One region of the Bradyrhizobium sp. SYSU BS000235 genome, then DNA from elsewhere that is predicted to be linked to it. Evidence: predicted binding sites of a transcription regulator. Region 1 holds the regulator's gene; each other region holds the start of a gene.

Region 1 (5,442 bases):
GCGTCGGTCAGCGTCGGACTCATGATTTTGTGTCCTGTGCTTCGGCCAAAAATCCCTTCTCCGCAAGGTCCTTCAACATGGCGATCACATCGGTGGCGATCAGCACACGATCAGCAACATACTTTTCCGCCAGCGTATCAATGATTGCATCGACACTCCGAACGCCATCGCACAGCTGGAGGATCTCGACCGCAATGTCGTCGGGAGCCAGCACGCGCTCCGGGACCAGGATCACCCATCGCTGCCGTGTCTCATCGAAACGCAGCTTCGCGTGCCGGGCCAGCACCGGGTGACTACCTTCAGTTATGTCGATCAGACGATTTCGCAATGGCTTCAATCCTGTTCCGGCACAAAGGCCCCCGGCGGTATGTGGCCGTCGACATAGGCGTGATAGAGCGCATCGAGCTGAACCCACAGCACATTGGTCTTGAAGATGAGTGCATTGCAAACCGCCTCACGCTGTTCCGGCGTGGTTGCATGCACCTTGACGAAATCGAGCGCGAAATTGGCGTCACGCGGGGCCTGTTCCAGGCGCCGCTTGAAGTAGCTCATGATGTTCGGATTGACGAAATCGTAGTGCGCGAGCATTCCGGAAATGCGCTCTTCATGGAGGTTCGGCGCGAACAATTCGGTCAGCGACGATGCGATCGCTTCAAGCGGTGTCTTGTCCCGGACGAAATGGACATAGGCGTCCACCGCGAAACGCGTTGCCGGAAGAATCCCCTCGGCCGACTCCACATAATTGCTGTCGAGGCCAAGCCCTTCGGTCAGCTTGAGCCAGCGTTCGATACCGCCTTCGGTGCCGAAATTGCCGTCGTGATCCTCGATCCGATGCCGCCATTCCAGGCGGATATTGCGGTCGCGAAAACGGGACAGGACCACGGCGTCCTTGATGGGAATGGAGCTCTGATAATAGTAGCGATTGAGCGCCCAGGCCTGCACCTGCCCCTTGTTGAGCTTGCCGCCGTGCAGCAACCGGTGAAACGGATGCAGGTTGTGATAGCGCGTTTCACCAATGTGCCGCAGCGCAGCCTCCAGGTCTTCCGCGCTGGCGAGTGGTGTTCCTTTTGCTAACGAAAAGGCTGTTGTCGTTCTCAAACGATAATCTCCATCCCGTCCGAGGGAATGACCCATCCGGCCTGCTCGATCTGCACGCGCTCCGCAGTCTCGGGCAGCAGCGCCAGATTGGAATTGTTGATGTGAAGAAAAACCTTACGGGCGATCCCGAGGCCGGCAAGCGCTGCGATTGCCCCATCCGCGCCTGACATGGCCATGTGTCCCATCCGCTGCCCTGTCTTGCTGCCAAGTCCTGCGGCGATCAGTTCATCATCGCGCCAGACCGTTCCGTCGAAAAACACCAGAGGCGCGTCTTTCAGACGCATCTTCAGCTCTGGGGTCATGGCGGCGCAAGCGGCAAGAAAAAAGAAGTATTGGCCACTCCGCTTGTCCGCAATCCGCAGCCCCACGGTGTCGCCCGCCTCATCGTCCACCGCAGGTGCAGCAGCGTCTTCAAGATACCAGGCACGTTTACCAGGAACGAGGAATGGCAAAACTTCCAACCCCGACGGCGAGCCGTTCGCCAACTTGGGCTCGAACGTGGCATCGAATTCGATCGGTTCGCGACGCACCCGCTCCGCACTCAGAACATTGAAGATGCTGTTGTCCCTCAGCGTCGCAAGAACGCGTTGGTGAGCGTAGATGGTAAATGGCCAACCCTCACGCAGGGACAGCAACCCCGCGACGGCGTCGACCTCGCCATTGGTCAGGATGACGCCTGCGATCGGGCTATGGCGTAATTGATCCGGCTTTGGATGAAGTTGCGGGGTCGCGATCACCTGTTGGCGCAGGTCAGGTGAAGCATTGATCAGAAACCAGTGTTTGTGGTCAGCGCTGACCGCTATCGATGCCTGCGTGGCTCGCAAGTCCGGCCGCTCAAGACGTGTGATTCGGCAGACCTCACAGTTGCAGTTCCATTGCGGGACGCCGCCACCAGCCGCCACCCCGAGAACGACAACGCGCAACATCAAAACGCCTCCGGCAATCCCGGTTCGCGGAATCCAGACCCAGACACAAACAAGGCCGGCTGCGAAAGAACTTCACCCATTGGGCGAGCCCTTACGCAAACCGGACCAATTGTCTTTTAAACTGAAGAAATTTGCAGACTTACTTGCGCGCCGCGCAGGCGTACATGTTGATTTCCATGCCAACCGGCACTTCAACAATCTTTGGAGCTTTCCAGGCCATTTTGGTTCTCCTTCCCAATTCAATCCTGCGACTGGGTTTCGCTGCCCCGTCGAGAGTCAGGTTAACACGGAGATGACCAAATGCGAGGTGCAATTTTGCCCTTCATTGGCACAAAATTGTTATTCGCCCTACCCAGGATTGCAAAGCAACATCAGACAAATGCTGCTCTGCAATAATTTTATCGAGATCACTCAGCCTTGGCGAAGCGATCATCCAGGGCGTAGCCCGCTCCGCGAACGGTGCGGATGGGATCCTGCTCCCGGCCAAGGTTCAGGAGCTTCCTGAGCCGGCCGATATGAACGTCCACGGTGCGCTCATCGATATAGATGTCGCGTCCCCAAACGCCGTCGAGCAATTGCTCCCGGCTGAAAACACGTCCCGGATGTTCCAGGAAGAACTCCAGAAGACGGTATTCGGTGGGCCCCAGATCAATCGGGCGGCCGGAACGGGCCACACGGCGCCGATCGCGGTCCAACTCGATATCGCCGAAAGCCAAAACCGTGGCGAGACGCTCCGGGCTGGCCCGTCGCAGCAAGCCCTTCACCCGCGCCAGCAATTCCGGGACCGAGAACGGCTTGACGATGTAATCGTCAGCGCCCGTCGCGAGACCCCTCACCCGCTCGCTTTCCTCGCCACGCGCGGTCAGCATGATGATGGGGATCTGCTTCGTTTCAGGCCTTGCCCTTAGACGACGGCAAAGCTCGATCCCCGACAAACCAGGCAGCATCCAATCGAGCACGATCAGATCCGGAATATGCTCCTTGAGTCTGGTGTCGGCGTCGTCCCCGCGTGCAACGGTTTCGACATCGTAGCCTTCGGCATCCAGATTGTAGCGAAGCAGCGTCGTCAACGCTTCTTCATCCTCGACGACAAGAATTCGGGCGCTCATGTCCGATCCTTCAATTTATATCCTTCCAATCAGCTGCCTGAGACAGCCGTCGCAAAACTCGTCATATCGCCTTTGGGGCGCTGATCGAGCATCTGTTGTCCTTCGATCATGTAGAAGACCGTTTCGGCAATGTTGGTCGCATGGTCCCCGATCCGTTCGATGTTCTTGGCGCAGAACATCAAATGGATGCAGAAGCCGATATTGCGCGGATCTTCCATCATGTAAGTCAGCAGCTCGCGGAACAGCGAGGTGCAGATCGCGTCGACTTCTTCGTCGCCTTTCCAAACCGCCATGGCGGCCGGCAGGTCATGCGCGGCATAAGCGTCGAGCACCGACTTGACCTGAGACTGCACCAGGTCGGTCATATGCTCGAGACCACGGATCAGCTTCAACGGATGGAAATCGCTGTCGAGTGCAGCAACGCGCTTGCCGATATTCTTCGACAAATCGCCCATGCGCTCCAGGTCGGTCGCAACCCGCAGCGAGCCGACGATCTCGCGAAGGTCGACAGCCATTGGCTGACGGCGAGCGATCGTCAATACTGCACGCTCTTCGATGGCATGCTGCAACTTGTCGATATCGAGATCAGCGGCGACCACGCGCTTGCCCAGCGCGACGTCCCGACGGATCAGAGCATCGACGGAATCCACGATCTGACGTTCCGCCAGACCACCCATCTCTGCAACGAGCCGATTAAGCTCCTGGAGATCTTCGTCGAACGCCTTGGCGGTATGATCTGTTCCCATAATAATTCTCCACGCGGTAAGCGTCAGCCGAAACGGCCGGTGATGTAGTCTTGCGTCCGCCGATCCGTCGGCGACGTAAAGATCTTGTTTGTTTCATCGAACTCGATGAGCTGGCCGAGATACATGAACGCCGTCTTGTCGGACACGCGCGCCGCCTGCTGCATGTTATGCGTAACGATCGCGATCGTGTAATTTTCCTTCAGTTCCTGGATCAGTTCTTCGACCTTTGCAGTGGAAATCGGGTCAAGCGCCGAGCAAGGCTCGTCGAACAAGATCACTTCCGGCCGCACGGCGACCGTTCGCGCGATACACAGGCGCTGCTGCTGGCCGCCCGAAAGGCTCAGGCCGCTCGCATTCAGCTTGTCCTTCACTTCATTCCAGAGCGCACCGCCACGCAGCGCAGTCTCAACGCGCCCGTCCATTTCCGACTTCGATATCTTTTCATAAAGACGGATGCCGAATGCGATGTTTTCATAGATGGTCATCGGGAACGGCGTCGGCTTCTGAAACACCATGCCGATCCGAGCACGCAGCAGATTCAGATCGAGCTTCGGGTCCAGGATGTTGGTGTTGTCCAGCATGAGCTGTCCCACCGCGCGCTGACCCGGGTAGAGATCATACATCCGGTTGAAGATACGCAACAACGTCGACTTGCCGCATCCCGACGGTCCGATGAACGCGGTCACCCGGTTCTCGCCCAGCGTCAGGTTGATATTCTTGAGCGCGTGATGCTCGCCGTAATAGAAATTCAGGTCGCGCACCGTCACTTTTGGACGCGCGTCGGGCACCGCCATCATAGATGGAGCCGGGTTTGTGGAATGACTGGTGGACACAGAAAGCTCGCTCATTTTGCTGTCCTCTCGGCGACAAGAATGCGTGCGCCAATGTTAAGGGCAAGTACGGTCAACGTGATGATCAATGCGCCACTCCACGCGAGTTCTTTCCAGTACGCATAGGGGCTTTGGACGAAGTTGTTGATGGTCACCGGCAGGTTGGCCATCGTCTTGGTCAGATCGAGGCTGAAGAACTGGTTGCTGAGTGCCGTGAACAGCAGCGGCGCAGTTTCACCCGCGACACGTGCGGTCGCAAGCAGGATGCCGGTAATCAGACCAGAGCGTGCGGCACGATATGCGATACGCTTGATCACGAGGGACCGTGGCAAGCCCAGCGCCGAAGCAGCTTCGCGAAGCTGGCTCGGCACCAGCCGCAACATGTCTTCCGTCGTGCGCAGCACAACCGGAATGACAATCACGGCGAGAGCCAGCGTACCGGCAAGCGCGGAGAACCCACCCATCGGCACAACGACCGCGCCATAGATGAACAAACCGATGATGATCGAAGGCGCACTCAGCAGAATGTCGTTGATGAACCGGATCACCGAGGTGAGTTTGTCGTGCTTGCCGTATTCGGCGAGATAAGTCCCAGCAAACAGTCCAATCGGAGCACCGATACCGACACCCAACACGGTCATGATGAGCGAGCCGACGATGGCGTTCAGCAGTCCGCCCTCAGTAGAACCCGGGGGCGGCGTATTTTCAGTAAAGAGCTGAAGTGAGAGGCCCG
Region 2 (5,442 bases), 3.6 Mb from region 1:
CTTGCCGTTCGCCCATGCCGCCTGCTTGGCGTCTTCGGGACCTGACACCGCCCGGCCGATGTCGCGGATGCGTAATGGACCGCCATTGCGATAGGCGATGATCACGTCGTTCCAGTCCTTGGATTTCGGCAACTGGTCGTTGGCGTAGATCGTGTAGCTGCGCGTATTGCCGTCGACGTTCCCCTTCGGGCTGTCGACGGTGGTGATCGCGATCTGGGCGCGGACATCCTCAAGAGAGATGCCCTTGGCGACGAGTTTCGCCGGATCGATCTGAATGCGGATCGCCGGCTTTTGCTGACCGCCGATGGTGACCTGAGCAACGCCGGAAATCTGGCTGATCTGCTGCGCCAATTGGGTGTCAGCGTAATCGTCGACATCAATCAGCGGGAGTGTATCGGAGGTCACCGACATTAGCAGAATGGGCGAGTCCGCCGGGTTCACTTTGCGATAAGTCGGCGGGTTTGGAAGCGTCTTCGGTAGCTGACCGCCTGCGGCGTTGATCGCGCCTTGCACGTCGTTGGCGGCGCCATCGATGTTGCGGTTGAGATCAAACTGAATGGTGATCGATGTCGACCCCAGCGAACTCGTCGAGGTCATCTGCGCCACGCCGGGAATTTGCGCGAACTGCCGTTCCAGCGGTTGCGCAACGGAGGACGCCATGGTTTCCGGGCTTGCGCCAGGAAGGCTGGTAGAAACCTGAATCGTCGGGAAGTCGACCTGCGGCAGCGGCGCCACCGGCAGCAGCGGATAAGCGACAAGACCCACAAAGAGAATCCCCGCCATCAGCAGGGAGGTTGCGATGGGAAACCGGATAAAGGGAGCTGAAATGCCGCCGTTGCTCATTTAGTCCGCCTTCACCGTGGTCTGTCCGGAACTTGCGACAGTGGTCGTCAGCAAGGAACCCGGCTGAACGCGGTACTGACCGCTGACGATCACATGCTCGCCGAGCTTCAATCCACCCTCGACGAGAGTATGGCCATCCGTGGATTGTCCAACTTTGACCTCACGAAACTCGGCCTTGTTGCCGTCTCCTACGGCATAAACGTAGAGCCCCTTCATGCCATGCTGGATGGCATCATCCGGGATCACGACCGCGTCTTTGACGGTGTTGACGAGAAGGCGCGTCGAAACCGAAAGGCCTGGCCACAAGGCATGATCCTTGTTGGCAAACTCGGCCTTCAGGCGGATGGTTCCGCTGGTGGTATCGACCTGATTGTTAATCAGCGACAGGGTTCCCTCAGAGAGCACCTTGCGTCCGTCCGTCGTCAGTGCCGTGACCTTCAATTCGTGTTGGCTGAGCGCCTGCTTGATTTCCGGCAACTGGTTTTCAGGTGCGGTGAAGATCACCGAGATCGGCTCGATCTGAGCAATGGTAACAATCCCGGTCTGCGTTGCCGCATTGACGATGTTGCCGACGTCGACCTGACGAATGCCGGTTACGCCTGAGATTGGGGCCCTGATGCTCGCGTAATCGAGCTGCGTGCGTGCATTGAAGATCGACGCGTCGTCAGCCGCGAGTTGCGCCGTGATCTGCTGAACATTCGCCGTCTGCGTATCGACGGTCTGCTTGGTCGCAAATTCGCCGAGCTTGGTGGAGCGTTGCAAATCGAGCTTGGCGTTGCCAAGGCTCGCTTCATCCTGATTCTTTTTCGCGATCGCTTGGTCGAGCACGGCCTGGAAGGGGCGGGGGTCGATCTGGGCAATCAGGTCGCCCTTCTGGACGATCTGGCCTTCCTTGAAGTTGATCGTATCGATTTGTCCGTCCACGCGGGTTCGTACGGTGACGGTGTTGAAACCCTGCACGGTTCCAAGCCCGGTGAGGTAGACCGGGAAGTCGGCTTTCGAAACCTGTGCAACCGTGACCGGCACGCTCTGCGCGGCAGCCTTCGGCTTCTCGTCCTTGTGCTTGGGCCAAACAGCATAGCCGCCGACAGCCACAACAGCTGCCAAGCCGAGATAACCCAAAAAAGAAATGCGACCCTTTGCCATGCCTAACCCAATTGCTTTTCGGACAACCGATCCAATATGTCGTTTATAGTTGATAAGCGTGCAAATAGTATGCAGGCTCACCATTAATTGTTTGAAAGGTCTCGGGACGGCCAGATCATGAGCCTGGATCTCAAACGGCAGTTTGTTGCGCAACTCATTGAAAGTTCTAGACTCTTGCGCAACTACATCGATCAACGTGCCAAAGCGCGCGGGACCACGCGTGCCCAGTGGATTGTACTCTTCCGATTGCGGCAGCAGGAGGGGTTATCGCAGGTCGATCTCGCAGATGTGCTTGAGCTTCAGCCGATTTCGCTGGTCCGGCTGCTGGACCGTCTTGTGGAATCGGAGCTGCTGGAACGAAAACCCGACCCCCATGACCGGCGTGCCAACCGGCTGTTCCTGACACCGAAGGGCCGCCAACTGGTCGACGATCTCGACAGCCTGCGTGACGCGATCGCCACGGATGTCCTGCACGATGTGCCTGATGATGCCATTGAATCAGGGATGGAGACGCTTGTCGCCATCAAGGCGCACGTCAAGTCCGGGACGGAGCCTGCCCCCGAAGCCGAGCAACATCCCAAGGTCCGCCGCGGCCGGGCAAAAGCCTGAAGCTTCCTGGAAGACACGCGATCTACAACATGTCGGGACACGAGACTTCTGTCGTCCCGCGATGATCGCTCAGCGGACATGTCGCGTGGCAAGAACCGCACACTCGCTTTCGGCAGTGCACCAGCCATACAGCTGCAGCGGTGGTGTCATTCAACCTTTAAGGTAAACAGTCATTAAAGGCGCCTCTCATTTATAAAGGGGGCGTTAATGAGTGATATTGCGATTAATCAAGGGGCCGACGGCGGGATTATTGAACCTGCGTCCAAACCTAACCTCGACAAAGGCTTCAACCCTTTGACGATGCTGATCTTCTTCGGCGTTCTCGCAGCGGGACTGCTGTTTGTCGCCTACAGCATCTACGAAGACGTCGAAGCCACCGGCGTGAAGACCACGACGTTTCTTCCCTATATTTTGCTCTTCGTTGCCCTGCTGATCGCCCTCGGCTTTGAATTCGTCAACGGCTTCCACGACACCGCGAACGCGGTTGCGACTGTGATTTATACGCACTCGCTTCCGGCTGAAGTCGCCGTGATGTGGTCCGGCTTCTTCAACTTCCTCGGCGTTCTCGTCTCATCCGGCGCGGTCGCATTCGGCATCGTCTCGTTGCTGCCAGTGGAGTTGATCCTGCAGGTCGGCAGCAGCGCCGGCTTTGCCATGGTGTTTGCGCTATTGATCGCGGCCATCGTCTGGAACCTCGGCACCTGGTACTTCGGCCTGCCGGCCTCCAGCTCGCACACGCTGATCGGTTCGATCATCGGTGTCGGTGTTGCCAACGCCATCATGCGCGGCCGCGACGGCACCTCGGGCGTTGACTGGAGCAAAGCGACCGAAATCGGTTATGCACTGCTGCTGTCGCCGCTGGTCGGCTTCGTCTGTGCTGCAGTCCTGCTGGTGGTGCTCAAGTTCGTCATACGTAACCCGGCACTTTACGCTGCGCCCGATGGTCAGAAGGCGCCCCCGCTCTGGATCCGCGGCCTTCTGATCCTGACCTGCACCGGCGTCAGCTTCGCGCATGGTTCGAACGACGGTCAGAAGGGCATGGGTCTCATCATGCTGATCCTGATCGGCACTGTGCCGACGGCTTACGCTCTGAACCGCACGCTGCCTGCTCAAATGGTGCAGCAGTTCCAGCAGACCTCGGAAGCGGCTTCGAAAGTGATCGCCGCCAAGGGCGCTGGCCATAGCATCATCGGCGATCCGCGTCCGGCTGTAACGCAGTATGTCTCCCTGCACACGCTGAACGAAGGCACTTACCCGTCGCTGGCCGTGCTGGTGAAGGACGTCGGCGATCAGGTGCAGAAGTACGGTTCGCTCAACAAGGTGCCTGCCGAGGCCGTCGGCAACACTCGTAACGATATGTACCTGACGTCCGAAGCGCTGCGTTTCCTGATGAAGGACAAGGAAAGCGAGCTCAACAAGGAAGAGGTCGCCACCCTGAACGCATACAAGGGCTCGCTCGATGCCGCCACGAAGTTCATCCCGACCTGGGTGAAGATCGCGGTTGCTCTCGCGCTCGGCCTCGGCACCATGATCGGTTGGAAGCGCATCGTCGTGACGGTCGGCGAGAAGATCGGCAAGACCCACCTGACCTATGCGCAGGGCGCGTCGGCTGAACTCGTTGCCGCGGCGACGATCGGTGCCGCCGACATGTTCGGCCTGCCGGTCTCGACTACGCACGTGCTGTCATCCGGTGTCGCCGGAACCATGGCGGCCAGCGGCTCGGGCCTGCAGATGTCGACCATCCGCAACATGGTGATGGCCTGGGTACTGACGCTTCCGGCGGCGATCGCGCTGTCGGCTGGCCTGTACGTCCTGTTCTCGCACCTGTTCTGATTGGGCGAGGGCGCACACGTCGCGTCCCTTGTTCACAGTCAGTCTATCGACACAATGCCCGCGCCAATGGCGCGGGCATTTGCTTTTGCCTCGCTGTCAGCTGTCGGCTCTCTCGCTGCTGTGAGCTGTCGCCATCGACGCTCATGGCATCGCACGTTGAGCGTCATGCATGTCGGTTGAAGAGATTTTTGGGAACGAGAGGGCCCGACATGGGCCTTGCCGATCACGTCGGCGATCGAGGGCCAGACTTTATCGCTGGGCCTGCTGAAGAGGCTTCCTCGGCGTCGGCTTATGCTGCGGCGGTTGGAAAAGATCGTGCACGGTCGTTGTGATTTTCGCCCATCCGCACGACAGAGCATCGGCCTTGCATACCGGTTCCTTGTGAGCACGGGAGGCAGCCGCAGGACGAGGTTTCGGTGTCGGCAAGGCAGCAACCGAGGCAACGCCCTTTGGTGGCGAGAGGATAGCCTTCGGCAGCTCAATGGGTGCGGGCGCCGGCTGTGTCACCGCAGCGACAATCGTCTCATGCCCGCGATCTCCCAGATAGCCAAGATACTCCTGATCCATCCTCTTCAATTCTTCCGGCGTCGGGTTGGGACCGGCGATATCGAAGCTGCGGTTCTGCATGAAGTCGAAATAGGTGTAGCCGCCACCCGGCTTGCGGCGGCCCGCGAACTTGGCGTCGCAGCCTGAAAGAATCTTCGCCTTGTCCTGCTTGCTGAGGCCCGGCTGCTCCGCGCTGGTGGCGCAGTCCTCATAATCCTTTGGCGCGTAAATCTTCCACCATTCAGCGCGTGATTGCGTCGGAGACAACGCAAGGCACAGGGCGAAAAGCGCCGTCAATGACGCGATCGTACGCGATTGAATCACTGGTGGAACCCTCATGCGCTGCATCGTATTTCCGACACTGAGTCCCTGCAACTGTCTGATTTTCCCCTGTGGATTGCGGGACATAGCGGGGACCGCCCTGTTGGGAACACGTTTGGGCGCACCGATTCTTGATTGTTGAGT
Region 3 (5,442 bases), 1.2 Mb from region 1:
TTAAATTCGAATGAACAAGCGAGTCCGTCACTCTCGATGATCTCGAGCGAAAGATCCAGTTTGGACACACCAGGATCGATGTCCATGTCCTGAACCTCGAGACCGGCCAGCTTCGGCACTTGATGTCGGAAGTTCTGAAGCACGAACATGACCTGAAAAATCGGAGAATGGTCTGGTGTCCGCGAGCTCCCTATCTCGGCAACGACCCGCTCGAACGGAACGTGCTGGTGCTCAAACGCGTCGAGCAAGATCGATCGATTGCGGGCGATCATTGCAACGAAGGTGGGATCGCCTGACAGATCCCCGCGCAGCGCCAATGTGTTCACGAAGCAACCGATCACGTGCGCGAAGTCTTCGTCGCGGCTTCCGGACACCGGCGTCCCGATCACGACATCGTCCGTGTCGGCCCAGCGCTGCAGCAGAATTTGAAATGCCGATAGCAGCCCCATGTAGAGAGTGGACACGTGACGCGAGCACAATGCGCGCAGCGCTTCGGTGAGACGTTCGTCGATGTCGAACCCAAGACGCTTGCCGCGGTGGCCTTGTTGGGCGGAACGCGGGTGAACAGTCGGCAGCGCAAGGAGAGGTGGCGCGTCGGCAAGTGCGTTGCGCCAGAACGCGACATCTTGTTCGAATGCAGACCGCGCGTACAGCCGGTCCTGCCGTTCGGAGAAATCGCTGTATTGAAACGAGAGTTTCGGCAGGAGTGCCGGCTTGTCGTTTTGCTGCGCCTCGTAGAGAGCAGCGAGGTCATCAAAGAAAGTTCCCATCGACGACCCGTCGATGATGACATGGTGAAACACGATCACGAGCACATGCTCGTTGTCCGATATCCGCGCGACGGCAACTCTCAGGTGCGGCGGCACAGCAAGATCAAAGGCACTCTGAGACATCCGCACCGCGAGTGCGTCCACCTGCAATCGGCATTCATCTTCCGAGAGTGAGCTGAAGTCGTGCTCTTCGACGGCGAACGCAACGTTGTCGTGCACATGCTGCACAACCACGCCGTTCCGCTCAACAAGCCCCGTCCGCAAAACTTCGTGCCGCGCGATAAGATCGTCAAATGCACGTGCGAGGATAGGCCTGTGAACGATCCCTTTGAGCTGCAGCACTCTCAACAGATTGAAGACGGGCGTTCCCGGGTCAATTTCATTCGTGAACCAGAATGCGCGTTGCTGCGCAGAGGCTGCAAATTCCTGCAAAAGAAAGCTCCATTCTCGATAGGGAACCAACGACTGTTTTCTCGAAATCCTGCTTGTGAACTATGCGCAAGTTGCGGCAACGCACGTCGATTTCGAATGTTCGGTCCACTTCGCGAAAAACATCCTGCAAAGGCGAGCAACCAAGACTCGGCTTTGTTCCCGCTGGCGCGGAGTCTGCTGCTGTATCCAGAGCAGCGTCGCATCGTTTGCGAGATTGACGGTGCTGTTCGGCGGATCGCGACGAAGGCGCGCTGCCGGACATTTCAACCGTCCCCGAATCCAGAAGCCGGTTAATTCCTATCAAGCTCGGAAAACGAATGAGGCGACCGGGCGCGACGGCAGAACTTGCCGCAAGCCATGAGGCCTCAAGCCATGGGGCCTCAAGCCATGGGGCCTCAGGAGTCTTTTTTTGTGGGCTGAACTCCCTGTAACCATCTTTGGTCACCGAAGTGTCACGCAACCCAGCAAGAGATCATTGCTGAAACAGATTTGGTGCGCACATGGACTACTTCCGACGCTTCACGTTCCTCTTCGCGATGCCGACCTTTGATGCCGACGATCTCGAAGGCATCCGCCTCAATCAAATCGTCGACGAGATCGAGCGTTCCGGTTTCGAGGTGGTCAAGGCGCGCAAGATCGAGGATGCCGAGATCGCGGTTCAGACCGATGCTGCCATCGGCTGCATGGTGGTCGATTGGGGCAAGAAGGGCTTGGAGGGCAAGACAGCGGCGCTGATCAACCTGATGCGCCGCCGTGGCCTCGACTTTCCGATCATCTTGTTGATCCGGCGCAAGCGCTTTGAAGACCTGCCGGTCGAAGTGCTCGACTTCATCGACGGCTATGTTTTCCTCTCCGAAGAAACCCCGCCATTCATCGCCAAGAACCTCATCAGCCGCCTGAAGCAATATGCCGAAACACTGAAAACGCCGTTCTTCGGCGCACTGGTCGATTATGCCGAGGAAGGCAACCAGTTATGGACCTGCCCCGGTCACAACGGCGGTGTGTTCTACAGCCGCAGTCCGATCGGACGCGTATTCATGGAACACCTCGGCGAAGCCGTGTTCCGCGACGACCTCGACAATTCGGTTCTCGACCTCGGCGACCTTCTGACCCATGAAGGCCCGGCGCTGCAGGCGCAGAAAGAAGCCGCGCAGATCTTCGGTGCGGAGAAAACCTATTTCGTGCTCAACGGCACCTCGACTTCAAACAAGGTTGCGCTCTCGGCGCTGGTGACCGACGGCGATCTGGTGCTGTTCGATCGCAACAACCACAAGGCCGCGCTGCACGGCGCCCTGATGATCAGCGGCGGCATTCCGATTTACGTTCCGACCGTGCGCAATCCCTGGGGCCTGATTGGCCCGATGGTGTGGGACGACTTCGATGAGGAGGCGCTGCGCCAGCGCATCCGCACCAACCCGTTGGTCACGGATCCGGAGGCCTGGCGCCGAGAGCGTCCCTTCCGCGTCGCTGTGATCGAGCAATGCACCTATGACGGCACCATTCACAACGCCGAAATGATTCTCAAGCGCATCGGCCACCTTTGCGACTACGTCTTGTTTGATGAGGCCTGGGCCGGCTTCATGAAGTTTCATCCGCTCTATGCCGGCCGTTTCGCCATGGGCCTCTCCGACCTTGGTCCCGATGCGCCGGGCATCATCGCGACCCAGTCGACGCACAAGCAACTGGCGAGCTTTTCGCAAGCCTCGCAAATTCACATCAAGGACCGCCATATCCGCGGCCAGAAACGCCGGGTGGAGCACCGGCGCTTCAACGAGAGCTTTATGCAGCACGCGTCGACATCGCCGTTTTATCCGCTGTTCGCCTCGCTCGACGTTGGCGCGCAGATGATGAAGGGCCGCTCCGGCGAAGTGCTGTGGGATGACACGATCAGGCTTGGCATCGAACTGCGCAAGAAGATGCGCGCCGTCCGCCGCGAATTCGAGGAAAAGGAAACGCGTCCGGAACGGCGCTGGTTCTTCGAGCCCTTCGTGCCCGAGCGCGTCGAAATTCCTGACGCATCGCGCGAAGGTGCTGTGCACAGCGTCGCCTGGGAGAGCATGAGCACCGATCAGCTCGCCACCAACGCGGCCTATTGGCAGCTCGGGCCTGATACGAGCTGGCATGGTTTCCCTGGCATGGCGGCTGGCTTCGCCATGACCGATCCGAACAAGCTCACGGTGCTGACACCGGGCTTCGACCGCACCTCCGGCGGCTATGCCGACCATGGCATCCCGGCCCCCGTGGTCGCGCAGTTTCTGCGCGAGAACCGCATTGTGCCGGAGAAGAACGATCTGAACTCGCTGCTGTTTCTGCTGACGCCGGGCGTCGAGGCCAGCAAGGCCGGCACGCTGGTCAGCGGTCTTGTGGCGTTCAAGAAACTGCATGACGACAACGCCCTGCTCGAAGAGGCCATCCCCGAATTCGCGCGACGCCGACCTGCACGCTATGCCGGCACGCGCCTGCGCGATCTGTGTGCGGACATGCATCGCTTCTTCCGCAATGCCGATGTCAGCAGTTTGCAATCGAAGCAGTTCGCGTCCGGGCACTTGCCGGAGATCGCCCTATCGCCTCACGCCGCGGCCCGCTGCCTGGTGCGCAATGACGTGGAGTATCTTCCCATCGACGAGATCGCCGGCCGGATCGCGACGACACCGTTCGTCGTCTACCCGCCGGGCATCGCCACGATCGTGCCAGGTGAACGGCTCACCGCGCGGGCCCAGCCGATGATCGACTATCTCAAGATGTTCGAAACCTGCTTCAATACGTTCCCGGGCTTCGACGTCGAGATCCAGGGCGTCTATCGCAAGATCGGCGCCGATGGCCGCATCCGGCTCTATACGTACGTCGTTTCCGAATAGCGGAGCACGTATGGAAGGGGGAACGCCAAGCGAGCACGAGCGGCCGATCATCGTGCGGCCCTCGCGCGATACCGATGTCGAGGCGATGCTGGCGATTTATCGTCGTCATATCCGCCACGGCATCGAAGAGGGCGTCAGCGACACTGAAACGCCGCAGCCCGATGATCTGCGCGACCGGCGCAAGAACCTGCGCAATCGCCGTTTCCCGCATCTCGTGGCGACGCGGGGCGGAGAGATTTTGGGCTACGCCTATGTGGTGCTGTTCCGGAAGCGGCCGGCCTATCGCTACACGGTCAAACACTCGATCTATGTCCACCATGACCACGTGGGCCAAGGCATTGGACGACTCTTGATGCAGGAGCTGATCGACGTCTGCGCAGCCGCAGGCTTCCGGCAGATCATCGGCTATATCGATGCCGACAACGCGGCTTCCCTCGGCATCCACGAGAAGTTCGGCTTTTCCCGCGTTGGCTTGCTGCCTGGCGTGGCGTACCGGCACGGCCGCTGGGCCGATACGATCATGGTTCAGCGCTCGCTGGCGACCGGGGCGACGACTGTGCCATCGCCTGTGACATCTACAGAGCGGTGAGCGGGTCCAGCCGGGGAAGAGACGTCAGCATACAGCAGATGCTCAAAGTCAGACTGTGACGGGACTTGATGCTCAGAGATCATCTTAACAAGCGCGTTGCGGAGAATGACCCAACTTTCTATCATTACACTGCGGTCAATCTCCTTGGTCGTATGTGCAGCGGCTGAGCGGGCATTATAAAGCTTCATGATTTGCTTATAGGTCACGAGACGCTCAGGTCCGCGCGGTTCAAGGTAGGCTGCGATATTGGCAGCTACTCGGTGCCGTAACTCGCCAGACGAAGGCGCAAAAAGGTGTTCAAGGGCGCCCCAAATGGTCAATACTAATTGAGAGATGCGGGTACGAACCCGGCATGAGTCCCACGCTAGAACAGCCGTTAGTAGCTGGGGGTGTGCCTGCGCAAGCTCAGCCGAAGAGTGCCACGTGGCTTTCAACCAATCGAGTTCGCCGAGAGGGATCTCGTCAGAGCGTTCTTCGCTTCTGAAAAAGTTACGATCCTGGATTTCAAGCGGTGTGATCGTAGGTTCGACCCCACTTTGGGCTGCATCCGAGAACGGCATATCAATCGTAACTGGCGCTGTAAGGTACGGAGCAAAGCCCAAGCGGAGTAGTGCAACGATCCACGATGCCGTTTCAACCGCATCGAATCCTCCGGGTTTCCGGCCGTCGTCAATGCGTAGCTCGATCGTGATGTCAAACGAGAGGCCGCCCCGTGCCGCTCGCCATGGTGCAGGATGGGGCTTTCCTTCCTGTGCAGATGCGAACGCCATCAAGCATGGTGACATCAAGTGCG

The links. The regulator PhoB, encoded in region 1, activates phosphate uptake and scavenging genes when phosphate is short. The targets are predictions, from matches to a motif close to TGTCATNNANCTGTCAT.
Region 2: the regulator PhoB is predicted to act here: its motif matches at 2,743-2,759, upstream of ACP0KA_RS17415 (inorganic phosphate transporter).
Region 3: the regulator PhoB is predicted to act here: its motif matches at 1,642-1,658, upstream of ACP0KA_RS06120 (Orn/Lys/Arg decarboxylase N-terminal domain-containing protein).

Annotation. Positions count from the first base shown of each region.
Region 1 is NZ_JBMHJM010000001.1:102,331-107,772, forward strand. Features, by position in the region: gene pqqE (pyrroloquinoline quinone biosynthesis protein PqqE) at 1-23, opposite strand, end outside; gene pqqD (pyrroloquinoline quinone biosynthesis peptide chaperone PqqD) at 20-328, opposite strand; gene pqqC (pyrroloquinoline-quinone synthase PqqC) at 334-1,098, opposite strand; gene pqqB (pyrroloquinoline quinone biosynthesis protein PqqB) at 1,095-2,024, opposite strand; gene pqqA (pyrroloquinoline quinone precursor peptide PqqA) at 2,164-2,244, opposite strand; gene phoB (phosphate regulon transcriptional regulator PhoB) at 2,432-3,133, opposite strand; gene phoU (phosphate signaling complex protein PhoU) at 3,163-3,879, opposite strand; gene pstB (phosphate ABC transporter ATP-binding protein PstB) at 3,903-4,727, opposite strand; gene pstA (phosphate ABC transporter permease PstA) at 4,724-5,442, opposite strand, start outside.
Region 2 is NZ_JBMHJM010000001.1:3,738,459-3,743,900, forward strand. Features, by position in the region: gene ACP0KA_RS17400 (multidrug efflux RND transporter permease subunit) at 1-843, opposite strand, end outside; gene ACP0KA_RS17405 (efflux RND transporter periplasmic adaptor subunit) at 844-1,989, opposite strand; gene ACP0KA_RS17410 (MarR family winged helix-turn-helix transcriptional regulator) at 2,107-2,598, shown strand; gene ACP0KA_RS17415 (inorganic phosphate transporter) at 2,806-4,431, shown strand; gene ACP0KA_RS17420 (hypothetical protein) at 4,681-5,316, opposite strand.
Region 3 is NZ_JBMHJM010000001.1:1,331,157-1,336,598, forward strand. Features, by position in the region: gene ACP0KA_RS06115 (non-ribosomal peptide synthetase) at 1-1,202, opposite strand, end outside; gene ACP0KA_RS06120 (Orn/Lys/Arg decarboxylase N-terminal domain-containing protein) at 1,703-4,060, shown strand; gene ACP0KA_RS06125 (N-acetyltransferase family protein) at 4,071-4,649, shown strand; gene ACP0KA_RS06130 (hypothetical protein) at 4,586-5,442, opposite strand, start outside.